Linked DNA regions of Tahibacter amnicola. The protein of the gene in region 1 interacts with the protein of each later gene in a pairwise test. Links are inferred from orthologs where the notes say so. Each region holds a gene or a part of one and is shown on either strand. Other genes may lie near its edges.

The links.
Region 2: the proteins of sfsA (region 1) and N4264_RS10100 interact in binary tests that used the Escherichia coli proteins (3 or more experiments, as listed by UniProt). The link is inferred for Tahibacter amnicola from one-to-one orthologs.

Annotation. Positions count from the first base shown.
Region 1 is NZ_CP104694.1:6,406,864-6,415,667, reverse strand. Bases 3,359-6,148 are described here. They hold sfsA (DNA/RNA nuclease SfsA), read left to right. Parts: upstream 3,359-4,297; coding sequence 4,298-4,999; downstream 5,000-6,148. Other genes in these bases: N4264_RS25440 (stage II sporulation protein M), read left to right, coding at 5,816-6,148; N4264_RS25445 (RDD family protein), read left to right, coding at 5,133-5,819; N4264_RS25455 (NCS2 family permease), read left to right, coding at 3,359-4,279. Also shown: N4264_RS25470 (FG-GAP repeat domain-containing protein), read left to right, coding at 1-735; phosphate ABC transporter substrate-binding protein PstS, read right to left, coding at 782-1,834; N4264_RS25460 (hypothetical protein), read left to right, coding at 2,411-2,938; more of N4264_RS25455, read left to right, coding at 2,990-3,358; more of N4264_RS25440, read left to right, coding at 6,149-6,814; N4264_RS25435 (DUF4129 domain-containing protein), read left to right, coding at 6,847-8,508; N4264_RS25430 (DUF4350 domain-containing protein), read left to right, coding at 8,505-8,804. UniProt on the Escherichia coli protein: Binds to DNA non-specifically. Could be a regulatory factor involved in maltose metabolism.
Region 2 is NZ_CP104694.1:2,367,718-2,376,731, reverse strand. The notes cover bases 2,081-5,080. They hold N4264_RS10100 (glutamate-5-semialdehyde dehydrogenase), read right to left. Parts: upstream 4,211-5,080; coding sequence 2,951-4,210; downstream 2,081-2,950. Other genes in these bases: proB (glutamate 5-kinase), read right to left, coding at 4,207-5,080; N4264_RS10105 (hypothetical protein), read right to left, coding at 2,147-2,800. Outside these bases: N4264_RS10115 (two-component regulator propeller domain-containing protein), read left to right, coding at 1-152; N4264_RS10110 (acyl-CoA dehydrogenase family protein), read right to left, coding at 155-1,930; more of proB, read right to left, coding at 5,081-5,352; N4264_RS10090 (argininosuccinate lyase), read right to left, coding at 5,336-6,649; argC (N-acetyl-gamma-glutamyl-phosphate reductase), read right to left, coding at 6,651-7,610; N4264_RS10080 (acetylglutamate kinase), read right to left, coding at 7,642-8,958; N4264_RS10075 (acetylornithine deacetylase), read right to left, coding at 8,945-9,014. UniProt on the Escherichia coli protein: Catalyzes the NADPH-dependent reduction of L-glutamate 5-phosphate into L-glutamate 5-semialdehyde and phosphate. The product spontaneously undergoes cyclization to form 1-pyrroline-5-carboxylate.

The DNA.
Region 1 (8,804 bases):
GCCGAGATCGCCAATTTCCTGGCTTTCGCCTCTGCCTTGACCGGTGGCGTCCACGTGGCGGTTGGCGACGTCGATGGCGACGGTCGCGGCGACTACGTGCTGGGCGCCGGGCAATCGGCCCAGGTGCGCGTGCTCAGCGGTCGCGATCAACGGGAATTGCACAACTTTTTCGCCTATGCGCCCGGTTTCACCGGCGGCGTGCGCGTGGCAGCGGGAGACGTCGATGGTGACGGCCACGCGGATATCGTGACCGGTGCCGGACCGGGCGGAGGGCCCGAGATCAAGGTTTTCGACGGCGCTACCGGTACCCAGGTTGCTGATTTTTTCGCCTACCTGCCGGGATTCAGCGGTGGGGTCTTCGTCGCCGCGGGCGACTACGACGGTGATGGCCGCGCAGATCTGATTACGGGGGCCGACGCGGATGCCGGTGCCGGGCCCCATGTGAAAGTGTTCAGCGGCGCGACCGGCGGCGAGATGGCCAGCTTCTTTGCTTTCGCGGCATCGTTCCGCGGTGGGGTGCGCGTGGCGGCTGGCGATGTCGATGGCAACGGCAGCCAGGACCTGGTGATGGGCACCGGCTCGGGGACCAGCGCGGTGGTGCGCGTGTGGACCATGCCGGGATTGGCCGGCCTGCACGAATTCCTGCCCTTCGGCGCCGCGTTCGCCGGCGGTGTATATGTTGGCGCCAGCGTGCCGGTCGAAGTGATCTTTACCGACAGGCTTGCGTCGCAATGACGCGCCGTCTGCTACGTCCTTCGTAGCAGACGGCGCCAGGGCCGGATCAGCGGCCCATTTCGCGCGCCCAGGCGGCTTCGATCAGCTTCACGACGCGTTCGGGCATCGGCGTGTAGCCCTGCGCGTCGGCCAGTGCCGCGCCGTTGCGGATCACCCAGCGGAAGAAGTCGAGTGTTCCCTGGCCGTCGGCCATGCGGCGCGGCGTGCGCGACACCACGGCCCAGGTGACGGCCGCAATTGGCCAGGCGTTGTTGCCCTGCACGCCGACCAGCAGGACGCTGAAGTGCGGCGCATTGGCCCAGTCGGCGGCATCGACCGCGGAGCTGATGGTCGACTGGGTCGGCGAGACGGTCTTGCCGGCCGCGTCACGCAATCCAACGATCTGCATGTTGTGGTCCAGCGCGTAGCCGTATTCGACGTAGGCGATGGAATAGGGCGTCCCGATCACCGTGTCGCCACTGGTTTCGTTGCCCTGGATACCCCGACCCGTTGGCCACTGTGGCGCCTTCGACGTACCGACGCCCTGCGCCCATTCCGGGCTGACCTTGGTCAGGTACGAGGTGATGTTGAAGCTCGTGCCGGAACTGTCGCCGCGGTACAGGACGATGATCGGCTGTGCCGGCAGGGGCATCGCCGGGTTGAGCTCCTGCAGCTTCGGATCATTCCATTGGGTGATGCGGCCCAGGTAGATCTCGGCCAGCAGGGTACCGGTCAGCTGCAGGCGCCGACGTTCGCCGGGAAAGTTCACGACGATGGCGATGCCGCCGGCAACCACGGGAAACTGCGTGAGATTGTTCTTGGTCAGCTCGTCTTCCGACAGCGGCGCGTCGGTCATGGCGAAGTCCACCGTGCCGGCCTTGACCTGTTCAATGCCGGCGCCCGAGCCCGAGGCCTTGTAGGAGACCCTGGTGCCCGATTGTTGCGACCAGGTGTTGATCCAGCGCCCCAGCAACGGTTCGACGAAGGTGGAGCCGGCGCCCGAGAGCTCCGCCGCACCGGCATTCATGGCCAGTGATGCAACGGTGACGGCGCAAATCAGGAGCAGACGTCGGACTATTCCGGTCGCCTGGGCGACCGGACGCGGCAAGGTGTTGTTCATGGCGAGCCTTTCTGAGTGGTCTGAACGAGGCGGAAAGCCTTGTTCTTCGGCGCCCCTTGAGTCGAGGGGCGGGCAAAAGACGCTGGGTACGTCAGCGTCTGACGGGGTTGTGGGGGGGTGTTCGCCTCAGCAGGGTTTCAATCCTGACGCTTGTTCAGGACTTCTTTCTGCAGGAGTCGGCACAGGGATTGCGGTGCACGATTGCTCCCGCGTCTTGTGTATAAAAAAACAAAAGAAACATGCGAATTCGTATTGAATGCGGGATTCGCGGTTTGATGATGCAGCATGGCCTTCCTCTGGCAGGGGATGGCAGCAGGTGCAATCCCTTCAGTCAGTCCGTTCCCTGGGGGCAGCCGACGGTTGTCGTCGATATGCCGGTTTCGTGCGCCACTGGAGGGCCCGATCTCCGGTGATGTCACGGTTCCTGCCGATGCCACGGCGTTGTAGCGCCGGCCACAGGCGGCCGCGGAGCCTAAAGAGGGTGTCCGCAAAGCACAAGCCCATGCGTGTTCCCGGCTTGGCTTTGCCCGCCCGCCGCCGCAGAATCGGTCGATCGATGATGACGGAGTAGCAGGGATGTCGGTTTCAATCAGGCGGGGTCTGGTGTTGGCACTGGCAGTGGCAGGCGCGCTGTCGACGGCGGTCGCCGAAGAGGCGTCGCGGCTGGAGACGCTGATGGGCAGCGAGGCGTTCCGCGCCAGTGGCCTTGACCAGCAATCGCCCGAGCAGCTGCGCCGGCTGGAAGACTGGCTCTACAACCATGCCGGCGAACTGCGTTCCCTGAAGCCGGCCTCCGAAGCGTCGTCGGCCACGGCGGTCGCCGAGCGCAAGGCGGCGCCCGATGAGGCGAAGCCGGCCGGCGAGCCGAAGGTGAGTGCCGACGAGGTGCACAGCCGCATCGCCGGTGCATTCAACGGCTGGTCCCAGGGCAAGGTACTGGTTCTGCAGAACGGCCAGAAATGGCGTGTGAGCGACGCCAGTTCGCTGGTGGTTTCGCGCGGTCTGGACGCGCCGGAAGTGACCGTAAAGCGCGGCTTCATGGGCATCTGGTTCATCAAGGTCAAGGGGTACAACACGACGGCCCAGGTGAAACCGGAGAACTGATCGCCGCGCATCGCGTGCGTGCCGTGCCTGCGCCACCTTGACGGAGCGACCATGATCGAATCGCTGTTCCAGTTGCGCGAGCACGGCACCACCGTGCGCACCGAATGCCTGGCAGGCCTGTCCACCTTCCTGGCGATGGCCTACATCATGTTCGTCAACCCGGAGATCCTTTCCGCGGCGGGCATGCCGCGCGATGCGGTCTTCGTCGCTACCTGCCTGGCGGCCGCGCTGGGATCGGCGGTCATGGGCCTGTATGCGAACTATCCCATCGCCATGGCGCCGGGCATGGGGCTCAACGCCTACTTCGCGTTCACTGTCGTGCAGGGGCTGGGTTACACCTGGCAGGCGGCACTGGGCGCCGTATTCATCTCCGGCTGCCTGTTCATCCTGGTCAGCCTGGTGCGCATCCGCGAGTGGATCGTCGATGCGATCCCGCGTTCGCTAAAGCTATCCATCTCTGCCGGCATCGGACTGTTCCTGGCCATCATCGGCATGAAGAATGCCGGACTGATTGCCGCCAGCCCGGCGACGTTCGTGACTGTCGGCACGCTGACTTCACCGGGCGTGCTCCTGGCTGCCGCCGGCCTGCTGCTGATCGTGGCGCTGGAAGCGCGTCGCGTCACCGGTGGCATCATCATCGGTATTCTCTTGGTCACCCTCGTGTCGATCGTGCTGGGCCTGAGCCCGCTGGCCGGTGTCGCGTCGCTGCCGCCGTCGCTGATGCCGACCTTGCTGCAGCTGGACTTGCGTGCAGCGCTGGATGCCGGGCTGATTGCCGTCGTGCTCACCTTCTTCCTGGTGGAGCTGTTCGACGCGACGGGAACGCTGATCGGCGTGAGTCACCGCGCCGGCCTGCTCGACAAGGACGGCAAGCTGCCGCGCTTGCGCCGGGCTCTGCTGGCCGATTCGACTGCGATCGTCGCCGGTGCGGCGATGGGCACCTCGTCAACCACCGCCTATATCGAAAGCGCCGCCGGCACCGCCGCCGGCGGGCGCACGGGACTGACCGCCGTCGTGGTCGCGCTGCTGTTCCTGGCGGCGCTGCTGTTCTCGCCGCTCGCGGCGAGCGTACCGCCCTACGCGACGGCGCCGGCGCTGATCTACGTGGCGATCCTGATGACGCGCGGCCTGGCGGAAATCGACTGGGACGACCTGACCGAAGCAGCTCCCGCCGTCATCTGCGCCGTGGCCATGCCGTTCACCTTTTCCATCGCCCACGGCATCGGCTTCGGGTTCATCAGCTACGCCGTGATCAAGGGGCTTTCCGGCCGCTATCGCGAAGTGTCGCCGGCCGTATGGGTGATCGCCGCGGTGTTCGTCGCCAAGTTCGGCTGGCTGTGAACACGGCGGCCACTCGTCGTGCGATTTGCTGAGCCGCTGCAACCGGCGACGCTGCTGCGCCGGCGCCAGCGTTTCTTCGCCGACGTGCGCGATGCCGCCGGCCAGGAGCTGACCGTGCTGTGTGCGAATACCGGCCGCATGCTGGGCTATTCGCAACCGGGAATGCGGATCTGGCTTTCGCCGCGGCCGCCCGGCTCGCGCCATGCATGGCGCTGGGAGCTGTCGGAGGTGGCGGGAGCGCTGGTCTGCGCGCATCCGCACCATGCGGTGAATCTGGTGCTCGAGGCCGTGGGCGAGGGCCGGCTCGCCGAGCTGGAGGGCTATGCCGGCGTGCGCCGGGAAGTGCGTTACGGCCGCGAGGGCAGTCGCGTCGACCTGCTGCTTGAATCACCCGGGCGTCCGCCGTGCTTCGTCGAGGTCAAGGCCGTGACAGCGGCCGATGAATTCGGCCTGGCGCTGTTCCCCGACGCGGTGAGCACGCGTGCGGCCAGGCATATGCGGGAACTGGCTGCCATGCGCGCCGAAGGGGCGCGGTCGGTCGTGGTTTTTGTGGTCCAGCGCAGTGATGCCCTGGCCCTGCGCACCGCCAGCGAGATCGATCCGGCGTATGCCGCGGCCTTCCGGACGGCGACGTCCGCCGGGGTGGAAACCCTGGTGCTGGGCATGCACGTCAAGCGGGAGGGGATCACCTTCGAACGCCGCCTGGCGTTGTTACGGTGATCCTCCCGGGCGCCGTAATCCGTTGTGAAGCGGGCGGCTTGCCGGCTAAAGTGCCACGCCCGGGCGTTGCCGGCGGCCGCGAGACAGGCCGTCCATCCCGGTGGCCGTGCGTGACGAAGGCATCCCTGGCGCAATGATCGATACCCTCACCCTGGTGGAAACCCCCGAAGGCATCAACCTGCGGCTGCGATCGGCCGGCCTGATGCCGCGGTCCGTCGCCTGGGCGGTGGACCTGGGCATCCGCGTTGCCGCGCTGTGGGTGCTGGCGATGCCGCTGGGTTTCTTCGGCGAGAGCGGGCAGGGCATCTACCTGATCGTGATCTTCCTGATCATGTGGTGGTACCCGGTGATTTTCGAAGTTCTCAACAATGGCCAGACCCTCGGCAAGCGCGCCATGGGCCTGCGCGTGGTGCACGCCAACGGCACGCCGGTGAGCTGGACGGCCTCGTTCGTGCGCAATCTGATGCGTACCGTCGACCTGCTGCCGTTTCTCTACGGTGTCGGCGCCGTTTCCAGCCTGGTGGATCACAGCAGCCGGCGCCTGGGCGACATCGTGGCCGGAACGCTGGTGGTGCACGTGGACAAACCCAAGCGTCCGACCGCTGCGCCGCACGTCGCGCCCGTTGACGTGCCGATCGTGCTGACCCAGGCGGAGAAGGCGGCGATCCTCGCCTTCGCCGAACGTTCGCGCCAGCTGACCGGCGAGCGCCAGCTGGAACTGGCCAGCCTGCTGCCGATGCTCACGCAGACGCGCGGGCCCAAGGCGGTCGAGCGCCTGCTCGGCATGGCCAACGCCATCCTCGGGCGCAAACCCGCATGAAGCAGGACGCTTTCGTCGCCGCCCACCAGTCTGATTGGAGCGCGCTGGACGCCTGGCTGATCGCCCGGTCCCAGCCCAAGGCCAAGGACCGTTCCTTCGACGCCGAAGGCCTGTTGTCGGACGTGGATTTTCCCGCGGCCTACCGGCGGGTCTGCCATCACCTCGCCCTGGCGGAGCGCCGCGGCTACAGCACCCTGCTGATCGACTACCTGCGCGAACTGATCCAGCGTGGCCACCAGGTGCTGTATCGGCCCTCGGCGCCGCGCTGGCATCGCATTGCCCTGTTCCTCGGCGCGGAATTCCCGCGCCTGGTGCGCAGCCAGTGGCGCGTGATGGCGGTGTCTGCGGCGCTGCTGTTCGTGCCGTTCCTTCTCACCATTGGCCTGATCCAGTGGCGGCCGGACCTGGCCCAGTCGCTGTTCGAACCCGCCCAGCTGGCCCAGTTCGAGAACATGTACGACCCGGCCAACTCCGGCAGGCGGCTGGGCCGCACGGAAGGCACGGATGTAAAAATGTTCGGTTATTACATCATGAACAATGTCAGTATCGGCTTCCGCACCTTTGCCAGCGGCCTGGTCGCCGGCGTCGGCAGCGTGTTGGTGCTGGTAAGCAACGGGATCATCATGGGCGGGGTGGCCGGGCACCTGACGGCCATTGGTTACGGCGGGCCTTTCTGGCGCTTCGTCGTCGGGCATTCCGCGCCCGAGCTCCTGGCCATCGTCATTGCCGGCGGCGCCGGCCTGCAGCTGGGCATGGCCATCCTCGCGCCAGGCCGTCGCACGCGCGGCCGCGCGCTCGTGGAGGCCGGCGTGATCGGCGCACGCCTGGCACTGGGCGTTTTCGCGATGCTGGTGTTCGCGGCGTTTGTCGAGGCGTTCTGGTCGTCGATCGAATGGATGCCCGACCCGGTGAAATTCAGTGTCGGCGGCTTGCTGTGGCTGTTCATCCTGCTGTGGCTGGTGCGGGGCGGAAGGGAACATGCGCATGGGGGCTGAGGCCGGAATGGCGCCATCGGGCCGGGTGAACCATGCAGCTTGAAGAGCTGACCATCGCGGTCCGCCGCCGCGCGCCGTGGGAAGCGGCGGACCTGGGGATTGCCCTGGTGCGGCACCATGCGCGTGCCATCTGGGTGTCGTGGATCATCGCCACGCTGCCTGTCGCACTGGCCTTCATGGCGGTCGGTGCCCTGCTGGACCAGATGTGGATTGCGTCGGTGCTGCTGTGGTGGTTCAAGCCCGCGTTCGACCGCGTGCCGCTGTTCGTGCTCTCGCGGGCTGTCTTCGGCGAGACGCCGAGCCTGCGCCAGACGCTCGAGAGTGCACGCCGCTGGGGCTGGAGCGGTATCTGGCCCTGGCTGCTGTGGCGCCGTCTCAACCCGGCGCGGGCGCTGCTGCTGGGCGTGGACCTGCTCGAAGGACTCACCGGCGCGCGGCGATCCCAGCGCGTGCGCCTGCTGGCCAAGGGCAGCGGCACACCGGCGTCCATGCTGACCATCGTCGGCATTCACCTGGACACCATGCTGTCGTTTTCCATCATCGTCTCGGTACTGATCTTCGTGCCGACCGAATTCCTGTCCGACTCGGCCCAGGCGATGTGGCGCACGCTCACCGAAGAGCCGCCGCTGTGGGCGCAGATGCTGCTGTACCTGGCCGGCTGGATCGGCATGAGCATCGTCGAGCCCTTCTATGTCGGCGCCGGGTTCGGGCTGTACCTCAATCGCCGCACCGAACTGGAAGCCTGGGACGTCGAACTGGTGTTCCGCCGGCTTGCCGCGCGGCTGCAGCCGGCCGCCGCCGTGGTCCTGGCGCTGGCGACGGTGCTGTTCGTCGCGCCCACGGTGCGGGCGGAAGCGGTGGCCACCGCGCCGGTGGACAGCGCCTGCGAGCAGTGCGAGCACACCGAACCGGACGAGACCGACGCCGCCGACGCCGCACCGGACCAGGACGGGGACCGCGAACGCTCCGGCCGCCTGGAAGAGATGCTGGGCCTGGACGACCTGCACGCGAAGACGAACACTGCGCCGCTGGAAACGGTCTTTGGCTCGGGTTATCAGGCAGACAGCACCTCGTTCCAGGACAACGTCGCGAAGGCCTATACCGATCCGGACCTCAACCCCAAGGCCACGATCACCACCTGGCAGCGGCGCAATCCGCTGGAGTCGTCCTCGTCGTCGAGCCGGACGAATATGGGATGGGCACGCCATCTTGGCCAGTTCTTCGGGGTCCTGGCCGAAGCGGCCCTGTGGGCGCTGGTGGCCTTCGGTGTGTACCTGCTGGTGCGCTACCGCGACGTGTGGCTGTCCTGGTTGCCTGGCGGCCCGGTGCGCCGTGCGCCCGATACCGTCGATGTGCACGAACTGACGGTGCCGGAACGCCTGCCGGACGATATTCCAGCTGCGATACGCGCCCTGATCGCCGCGGGGCAGCACCGGGCGGCGCTGGCGCTGCTCTATCGGGCGTCCGTTGAACGCCTGGCGGTGGCGCTGGGTGCGCCGCTTCCGCCGGGAGCGACCGAGTCCGAGTGCGTGCGGCGTGCCCGAAACCTGGGCGAGGACCCGTACGCCGCGCTGTTTATCCGCATCGTCCGCCTGTGGCAGGCAGCCGCCTATGCCAGCCGGTTGCCGACCAGCGCCGAGCTGGAAGCCCTGCTGCGCGAGTGGTCGGCGCCGCCGCGGAGTGCGGCGCCATGAAATACAAGGCCTGGATCATCGGCGGCGTAGGGGCTGTCCTCGTCGGGCTCCTCGTGGCCTGGTGGCTGTACACCTTCGAGCGGGTCGAGAAAGAAGTGTCGGTGCCGCCGCGCGGCGAGGCCAGCTACAACCCGCTGTTCGCCCTGCAGAAGACGCTGGAGGCGCGCGGCCTGCGCGCTGAATCGCACGCGACGTTGGCATTGACCGCGCTGGATCTCAAACCCGGCGACACCGTTATCTACAGCGCCGATCCGCGCGCGATGACCCGGCAGCAGGTCGATGCGCTGCTCACGTGG
Region 2 (9,014 bases), 4.0 Mb from region 1 along the record:
TGGGCCTGTCGGTCGCCTGGAGTATCGTGGAACGCCACGGCGGTACCATCCAGGTCGTCAGCGAACCGGGACACGGCAGCTGCTTTGCGGTGTTCCTTCCGATTCACCCGCCCGCCCGACGCAACAGCCCCGACGGATCTCTCATGCATTGACCTCAGATTACATCCCAGGCGTAGTCGCCGCGCTCCAGGATGCGCGCCGCCAATGCGTCCATCTCCGTATCGGCATTGCGCTCCAGGCCGCGCACATTGCGCGAAAGACGTCGCCGCGCCTGCCGGGTAAACACTTCCGCAATCTGTACGGCCGCCACCGCGTCGGCATGCGCCGCGCGAACCAGGGAATCGGCGCGCGACAGCACGCACAATCCCACGAAGAGATCGATCGCCATGTCCGCCACCCGCTTGAGCGCGTATTGCTGGTCGGCAATGGACTTTCCGTAGCGGCGCAGCAGCGCATCGGAACTTTTGGACAGCTCGACGACGTACCTCTCGTACGTCGCGGCGGCCCGTCGCAGCGGCGGCGACAGCTCGCGCAGGATCTTGTCGGTGCCGTAGCCGGTCGTTTCGCGCACGCGACGGCTGGCGTAGGTGGTCAGAACGCCAAAGCCCTTGATGGGATCGTTGAAAATGTTGCCCACCGCCGATTTCAGGTTCGACAGGGTGGCGCCGACGTCCTTCAGGCCGGAAAGGCCCACGTATAGTCGCAGGATTTCGTTGGTCCCTTCGAAGATGGACAGGATGCGCGTATCGCGGCTGATCTGCTCATAGGGATATTCGCGCATGAAGCCGTTGCCGCCGGCGATCTGCAATGCCTCGTAGCTCGCACGCTGCACGGCTTCGCTGGCGAAGATCTTGCTGATCGCTGCTTCGACGGAATAGTCGGCGCAACCGCTGTCGATGTAGTGCGCAACCATCCAGACCGCGCTTTCCGCGGCAAAACAGTCGACGGTCATCTGCGCGATTTTCTCGCGCACCAGCCCGAATTCCGCGATCGGGCGTCCGAACTGCTTGCGTTCCTTGGACTGGGCCGTGGCCAGGCGGATCAGCGCCTTCATGCCGCCAACCGCGCCGCCGCCAAGTCCCGTGCGCCCATTGTTGAGGATCGCCATCGCAACCTTGAAACCCTTGCCGACCTCACCCAGCACGTTGGCGGCGGGAACCGTCACGTCTGCAAACGCCACCGTCGTCGTGGAGGACGCACGGATGCCCATCTTGTCCTCGTGCGGACCATGGCTGACCCCCGGCCACGCCGCCTCGACGATGAAGGCGGTCATCTTGCCCTCGGGGGTGTCGGTTCGCGCGAACACCGTATATAAATCCGCTATTCCACCATTGGTGATCCAGATCTTCTCGCCACTCAAGGTCCAGCTGCCGTCGGCGTTGCGCGTCGCACGCGTGCGCACGGATGCCGCGTCCGAGCCGGCGCCCGATTCAGTAAGGCAGAACGCGGCGATCATCTCGCCGCTGGCGAGCCGGGGCAGGTACTGCGCCTTCTGTTCCGGGGTGCCGAACAGCAGCACGCCCTTCATGCCGATGGAGCTGTGCGCACCAATGGTCAGGGAGACGGAACTGTCGTGCTGGCTCGTCTGGCAGAGCACGCGGGCGTAGGCCGCATTGGATAGCTCCAGTCCACCGAAGGCCTCGGGGATGATCAGCCCGAACAGCCCCATGTCGCGCAGCGCCTGGATGAACTCGGCGGGCTGCTCGGCGATGCGATCCCAGTGCTTGAGCTCCGCCTGCTTGTCGGCCAGGAAGGCATCGATGGCATCGGTCATCGCACCGAGCATTTCCCGGTCGCGCTCGCGCAGTGCGGGATAGGGAAAGAGGTTTTCTTCGACAATCTCACCGAAGAACAGACCTTTCGCCACGCTCTGGTCGTGGCGCAGTGCATCGCCGGAAGATGCTGCCGCGGGCGCGGGTGCGGTATTCATCGCCACTGCCTCCTGGGGGAACGTCCGGCAGTGTCCATCGCCTATGGGAGGATCGCAAGCGGCGCGCCGCCGCAGCGGATACGCGAAAACGCGCCGGTGGCGTGCACCGGCGCGTTCGATTCATGGCGGCCGTTGCGACGTCAGGATGCTGTTTCAGGCGCAGCCCGAAGGCACGGTGCGGACGCCGACCCTTGCGTCCGCACCATGACCGCGTCGTCAACGGGTGTTGGCTACTATCAGGTCGGTGCGCGCGGCGAGGTACTCGCCCTGCGACCATTGCACCATCGCATCGAGCGTCGGTGCACCGGGCGCGGCGAAGCCGGTCGTCGCCAGGTCAAGCTCGCGCCGCTGTGACACACGCGGTGCGTTGCTCCACTCCGGACGGCAGGAACGACTGCTGCCAGGCTCCACGAGCGAGAGCATGCGACCAGATGGACGATAGCGGTAGTTCGCCTGCAGCTGCGGATCGCAGCCGCCGACCAGCACGTAGTTCATGTCGAGACGACCGAGAATCGCCGACGCCAGGACAGCGGCACTGGTGGCGTCGCCGGATGCCACGATGGTGATGTCGGCGGCTTCCACACCCGCCGCCATCATTTCGCGCGCCTTCCTGGCCACGCTTTCGGCGTAGGCGACCACGTCGCCGGATGCATCGGGCTGCATCGCCTGCACGGCAAACCCGCGCTCGCGGTAGCCCTTTCCGAGCGCCTCACTGACCACCGTCGGCTGGGCATCGGCCAGCACCAGGGCCTGGCGCTCGGCCGCATCGGCAAATGAGGGCGCCAGCACGGCGCCGCCGACCACAGCGATCAAGGCACGAACCCAGAAGGTGTGACGGGCACGATCAGAAATTTCCGCGAAAGACCACATGGCAGCGCTCCGACGAATTGGATTGGCTGACCGGGTTCCGCTCCTCATCGGGCGGTACGTGTCAGTGTCCGTTAGGATGTCGGCCGAAGCACTTTGGTTGCGCCAGATCGGCTCGAAATTGACCCAACTGATGGCATATACGCAGCTGGTTCAGGTGGGAGCGTGGCGAACCTGGCCGTTGCCGCGCACGACAAAGCGCTCGATGGTGAGCGATTCCGCTCCCATCGGACCATAGGCGTGCAATCGGGTGGTGGAGATACCAATCTCGGCGCCCAGGCCGAGCTCGCCGCCATCGGAAAAGCGCGACGACGCATTCACCATCACCACCGCCGAGCGCAGGCTGCGTACGAAATGATCCGCGCGTTGCGCATCGCGCGTAGCGATGACTTCGGTGTGATCCGAGCCGAATCGCCGGATGTGGTGGATAGCCTGGTCGATACCGTCGACCACCTTCACCGCCAGCACCAGGTCGAGAAATTCGGCCGCGTAGTCGTCATCGGTCGCCAGCGTATGATCACCGGCAATGGCGATGCCGCGTTCGCACAGGCGCAACTCGACCCCGCGGGCCCTGAGAGCTTGCACCGCGGCTGGAAGGAACTGCCCCGCACACGCGCGATGGACCAGCAGTGTCTCCAGCGCGTTGCAGACCGCCGGGCGCGTGGTCTTCCCATCCACCAGGAGTGCCAGCGCCAACGCCAGGTCCGCGTCCTTGTCGACGAAAAGATGGCAGACACCCTTGTAGTGCTTGATCACCGGCACGCGCGCGTGCTCGGCGACAAACCGGATCAGCCCTTCGCCACCGCGCGGAATGGCAAGATCCACAATGTCCGTCAACTGCAGGAGTTCGACCATGACCTCGCGGCGCGTATCCTCCACCAGGGTGATCGCGTGCGGTGAAATACCGCTAATCTCCAGCGCGCGCCCCAGCGCGGCCGCGATGGCGCGGTTGGAATGCAGGGCTTCCGAACCGCCGCGAAGGATCACGCCATTGCCGGCCTTCAGGCAGAGACCCGCCGCGTCAGCGGTGACATTCGGCCTGGCCTCATAGATCATTGCCACCACACCGAGTGGCACGCGGACGCGTTCGATCGTGAGGCCATTGGGCCGGGTTTCCCGACGCGTCACGCTCCCCACCGGATCCGGCAATCCGGCCACATGGCGCAGTGCGTCAGCCATGGCACGAACACGCGCCGGATCCAGAGCGAGCCGATCCAGCATCGCCGAAGAGAGCGCCTTCTGCCGCGCTGCAGCCATGTCGAGCGCGTTGGCAGACAGGATGGCATCGGCATCGTGTTCGATCGCCTCGGCCATCGCCACGAGCACCGCCGCTTTGCGCGCCGCATCCAGCGCTGCCACGGTCGCGGCGGCGTCGCGGCAGGCCAAGGCCAAGGTACGGATCGAGTCAGTCATGCGGACACTGCTCCTTCCAGGACGACCAGATCGTCGCGATGCACAATGGTTTCGCCGTAGCTATAGCCCAGCAGGGCTTCAATCTCGCGCGACTTGCGGCCGGCCACGCGGCGGATCTCCACGGCGCCGTACTGGCACAGGCCACGTGCGATGGTGCGACCCTCTGCATCGACGATGTCCGCCACGTCACCGCGCGCGAAATCGCCATCGACGGCCACCACGCCGCTGGGCAACAGCGACGCGCCCGCGCCATGCAGGGCGCGCACCGCGCCGGCGTCGACGCAAATGCGCCCGCCGTTGCCCGGTGTGTGGCGCAGCCAGTACTTGCGCGCGTGCAGTCGCCCGCCTTCGGCGCGAAAGCGGGTGCCGCAGAGGCGGTCGACAGAGAGATCGCGCAGAACATCCGCCCGGGTGCCATTGAAGAGCAGCGTCGGAATGCCGGCGGCTGCAGCCTTGCCCGCCGCTTCGACCTTGGTGGCCATCCCACCGGTTCCGACGGTGCTGCCGGCGCCACCGGCCATCGCGATGACGGCAGGCGTGATAACCGGCACGTCCTCGACAGGAACGGCATCGCTGTGCGTGCGTGGATTGGCCGTGAACAGGCCGTCGATATCCGTGGCAATCATCAACACGTCCGCATCGACCAGTGCAGCGACGATCGCGGCGAGATTGTCGTTGTCACCCAGCTTGAGCTCATCGACAGCGACCGTGTCATTTTCATTGACGACAGGCAGCGCACCCAGGCCGAGCAGTTCGCGCAGCGTCGCGCGGGCGTTCAAGTAGCGGCGGCGGTTACGCAGGTCGTCATGGGTCAGCAGCACCTGGGCAACCGGTCGATCGAAGAAGCGCTGCCACAGCGCCACCACGCTGGTCTGACCGATCGCCGCCAGCGCCTGCCGCGCGGCAAGACCGTGGGCTGTCTCCGGCTGCGAACGGACCAGGGCACGCCCCGCCGCCACGGCACCGGAGGACACCAGCACGATTTCGCGACCGGCGCGGTGCGCCGCAGCGATGAACTCGGCGATACCAAGAGCGTAGCGCGTGCTCAGGCCGGCGCCGTCCGCCGCCAGCAGGCTGCTGCCGACCTTCAGCACGGCGCGGCGCCAAGGAGGAAGTCCGTGCGGACTATGCGCGGGACGCATCGCTGATCTCCCCGGCCTGCCAGCGCCGTTCAAGCTCCGCCAGACGCAGGTCAGCAGCGCCGCCGGGGGACACGCGGGCCGCAAGGCTGGCTTCCGGTGTACGCCCCTGCCCCGCTTCGTTCGCCGTATCCGCCGCACGCCGGTAGGCTTCGCGGAACGGCACGCCGGCGGCGGCCTGCTCAATCGCCACGTCGGTGGCATACATGCTGCTCTCGATCGCCGCGCGCATGGCGGCGGCATCCCAGCCCAGCTCACGCAACAGATTCGGCAAAAGCGCCAGAGCACCAAGCCCACGCGTGAATCCATGCACGATGGAGCCCTTGGAAAACTGCAGATCGCGCTGGTAACCCGACGGCAGCGAAAGCAACTGTTCCACTTCGCAGCGTGCGGCCGCCACGGCGGAATAGCTCGCCCGCATCAGCTCGACGACGTCCGGATTGCGCTTGTTTGGCATGATCGACGAGCCCGTGGTGTACGCGGCAGGCAGCTGCACGAACCGGTACTCGGCGGTGGTGAACAGGCTAAGGTCCCACGCCAGACGACGCAGATCGAGCAAGGCGCCCGCCAGGGCGTCGAGCGCCGCCAGCTCGAACTTTCCGCGCGACAACTGCGCGTAGATCGGCGACAGCTGGAGGCGGCCGAAGGCCAGGCGCTGCGTCGTGAAATCCCGGTCCAGCGGCAGGTTGACGCCATAGCCTGCCGCAGTACCGAGCGGATTGCAGTCGACCAGGGCCAAGGTGTCGGCCGCGCGCCGGGCGTTATCGATGAACGCCTCGGCAAAGCCGGCGAACCACATTCCCGTGGACGACACCACCGCCCGCTGCAGGTGCGTGTAGCCGGGCATCGGCAGGTCGTCGCGCGCGGCCCGATCCAGGCAAACGCGCGCGACGCCACGGCATAGCGTCACCAGCTCGGCCAGCTTCTCCTTCAGCCACAGACGCGACGCGACCAGGATCTGGTCATTGCGGCTGCGCCCGGTGTGCACCTTGCGTCCGATATCCCCCAGTCGCGCAATAAGACGTGCCTCGATGGCCGAGTGACCGTCTTCGTAGCTGTCGTCCAGGATAAAGCGGCCGGAATGAAAATCCTCGCCCAGTTCCGCCAGTTCACGTACCAGCTGCGCCGATTCCTCCGCCGTGATCAACCCGATGCGGGCGAGCCCCTCCACATGGGCCTGACTCGCCTGGATGTCGTGCAGGAAAAATTCGCGGTCGAGCAGCACGTCGTCACCGGCGAGGAATTGCATGATGCGCTTGTCGACTTCGACACCGGATTTCTGCCACAGCAGTTCGGACATGTCAGGGCTCCGCCTTCGATGCGGTCACGGGAATTGCCGTCAGCTCGTCAAAGCCAAGGGCACGGTTGAGATTCTGCAGGGCCTGCGTTGCGGCCCCCTTGAGCAGGTTGTCGATCGTGGCGACGACCACCAGACGCTTTCCGCCCGGCGCCAGCGCGAATCCGCCGATCTCGCAGCCGTGGTCGCCGGCGATCCGGCTGACCCAGGGCGCCTCGTCCACGACGCGGACGAGCGGCTCGGCCGAATAGCGCTCGCGATACCGGCCAGTGACTGCCGGCAAGGTCTGCGGTGTCTGCAGCCACAGGTTGACGGTCATGGTGATGCCGCGAAAGTGCGGCGCTACGTGCGGCATGAATTCCACGGGCAGGCCCAGATGTTCGCTGACCTCCCGCTCATGCACGTGGCCGACCAGCGAATACGGCATCAGGTTGTCGCGCAATTTCTGCGGATCGTTCTTGTCGGACGGCGTCGTTCCGGCGCCCGAATAGCCGGAAACACCAAAGCAGGTCGGCGGGCCGGCCAGGAGATCCTTGATGGGCGCGATCGCCAGCTGCATGGCCGTGGCATAACAGCCGGGATTGCTGATGCGCCGCTGGTCCTGCCAGGCGGAACGGTACAGCTCGGGAAGCCCGTAGTACCAGCTGCGATCGAAGCGGTAGTCGGCCGACAGGTCGAGCAGGATGGTCGAGGATTCGCCCATCGCCTCGACGTAGGGAGCAGCCTTGCCGTTGGGCAGGGCCAGGACGACAGCGTCCGCGTCATGGGCGGCAGTCTGAGCGGGGTCTAGATTGGTGTAGCGCAGATCGCCACGGTAGTGGGCATTGTGATCGCTGACGCGCTGGCCATCCAGCTCACGTGACGAGACAAAGGCCAGCTCCAGGCCCGGATGTCCTGCGATCAGGGAAATCAGTTCGGCGCCGGTGTGACCGCGCGCGCCGATGATGCCAACGGATTTCTTCATGGACGACGGAATCTCCAGGGGTTCAGGGCCGTCAACCGATCAGGGTTGGCGGCCGGTCGCGGCAATGGTCCACGCAGAAGGCGATGTCGGAAAAATCTTCCAGCCCATACCAGAACACTTTCCACTTTTCCTGCTTGAAGCAGCCATCGGATTCGGCGTAGTAGAACGGATTGACCAGGTTGCCGTGTCGTGAGCGCCAGAACAGCTGCGGCACCTCCTCGCGCATCACCTGCCACACGGCACGCCCCAGTCCCTCGCCCTGCGCCTCGTCGAGCACCGCGAATTTGTCGAGATAGGTATGCCCCTGGACCTCCGTCAGGATCACCGCGGCGCGATAGTTCTCGCTGATGTAGACGCACTGGGGAACTGTGCGCTCGAAGTAGTCCGCGACCAGGCGCCGCCCGAAACTCGACTCGATCAGCGAGCGCAGGCGATCGCAGTCGATGCCCTGCCAGGAATGGAACTTCAGGACTTTCTCGCCGCGCCGCACCAGCGTGCCCGAGCCCTTGTGGGTGAAGAGTTCCTTGGCCAGCTCGGCCGGCCGCGTGATCGAGATCGAGGACGTCAGCGGCAGGCGGTCCAGCAGCAATTTGATCTGCTCGATCTTCAGCCGCATGCCCGAATGCAGCCACGGCTGCGCCATCAGATGATCGTATTCGGTCGACAGGTTGATCGAATCGATCACCGCCTCTTCACCGTCGAGCAGGCCACCCGTGCTGGTCAGGAAGATGATCTTGTAGGGCTGCAGCACCTGCACCAGCTCATTGGCCGCGAAATCCGCATTGATGTTGAGAATCTGACCGCCCAGTGTTTCGCCCAGGCTCGCGATCACGGGAATGGAGCCGGCGTTGAGGCTGGCTTCGATCGGCGCCAGATTTACGCCGGTCACCTCGCCGACAAGGCCGTAGCGTTCGCGGTCCATGAACTCCGCGTCGAAGACGCCGCCGACGATTGAGGTCGCACGCGCGTCCGTCGCCTGCAGCGATTCGACGAGCTTGAGGTTCTCGGTCAGCATAACGCGGCGCACGATCGCCAGTGCCTCGGGTGAAGTCACGCGCAGGCCGTCGATGGTCTGCTTCTGGATGCCAGCTGCGGACAGCTGTTCGTCCAGCTGGGGACCGGCACCGTGCACCACGATCGGTGTCAGACCCACCTGCTGCAGGAATGCCAGCGAAGAGGTCAGCGCCTCCAGGTCATCGCGCAGAACGGCGCCGCCGACCTTGACCACGGCGAAGCGCTTGGCGTCCAGCTGCGAAAAACGCTTGAGGTATTGGTGTATTTCTTTCGCGCTGGCCATGCTCGACAACAGGCGCACGATCGTCTGGCGTACATCTTTATGCGCATGCATGGTCGATGATCCGTACATAGCTTTCGGTTACTTTCTGCAATTGTTCCAGGGCGACC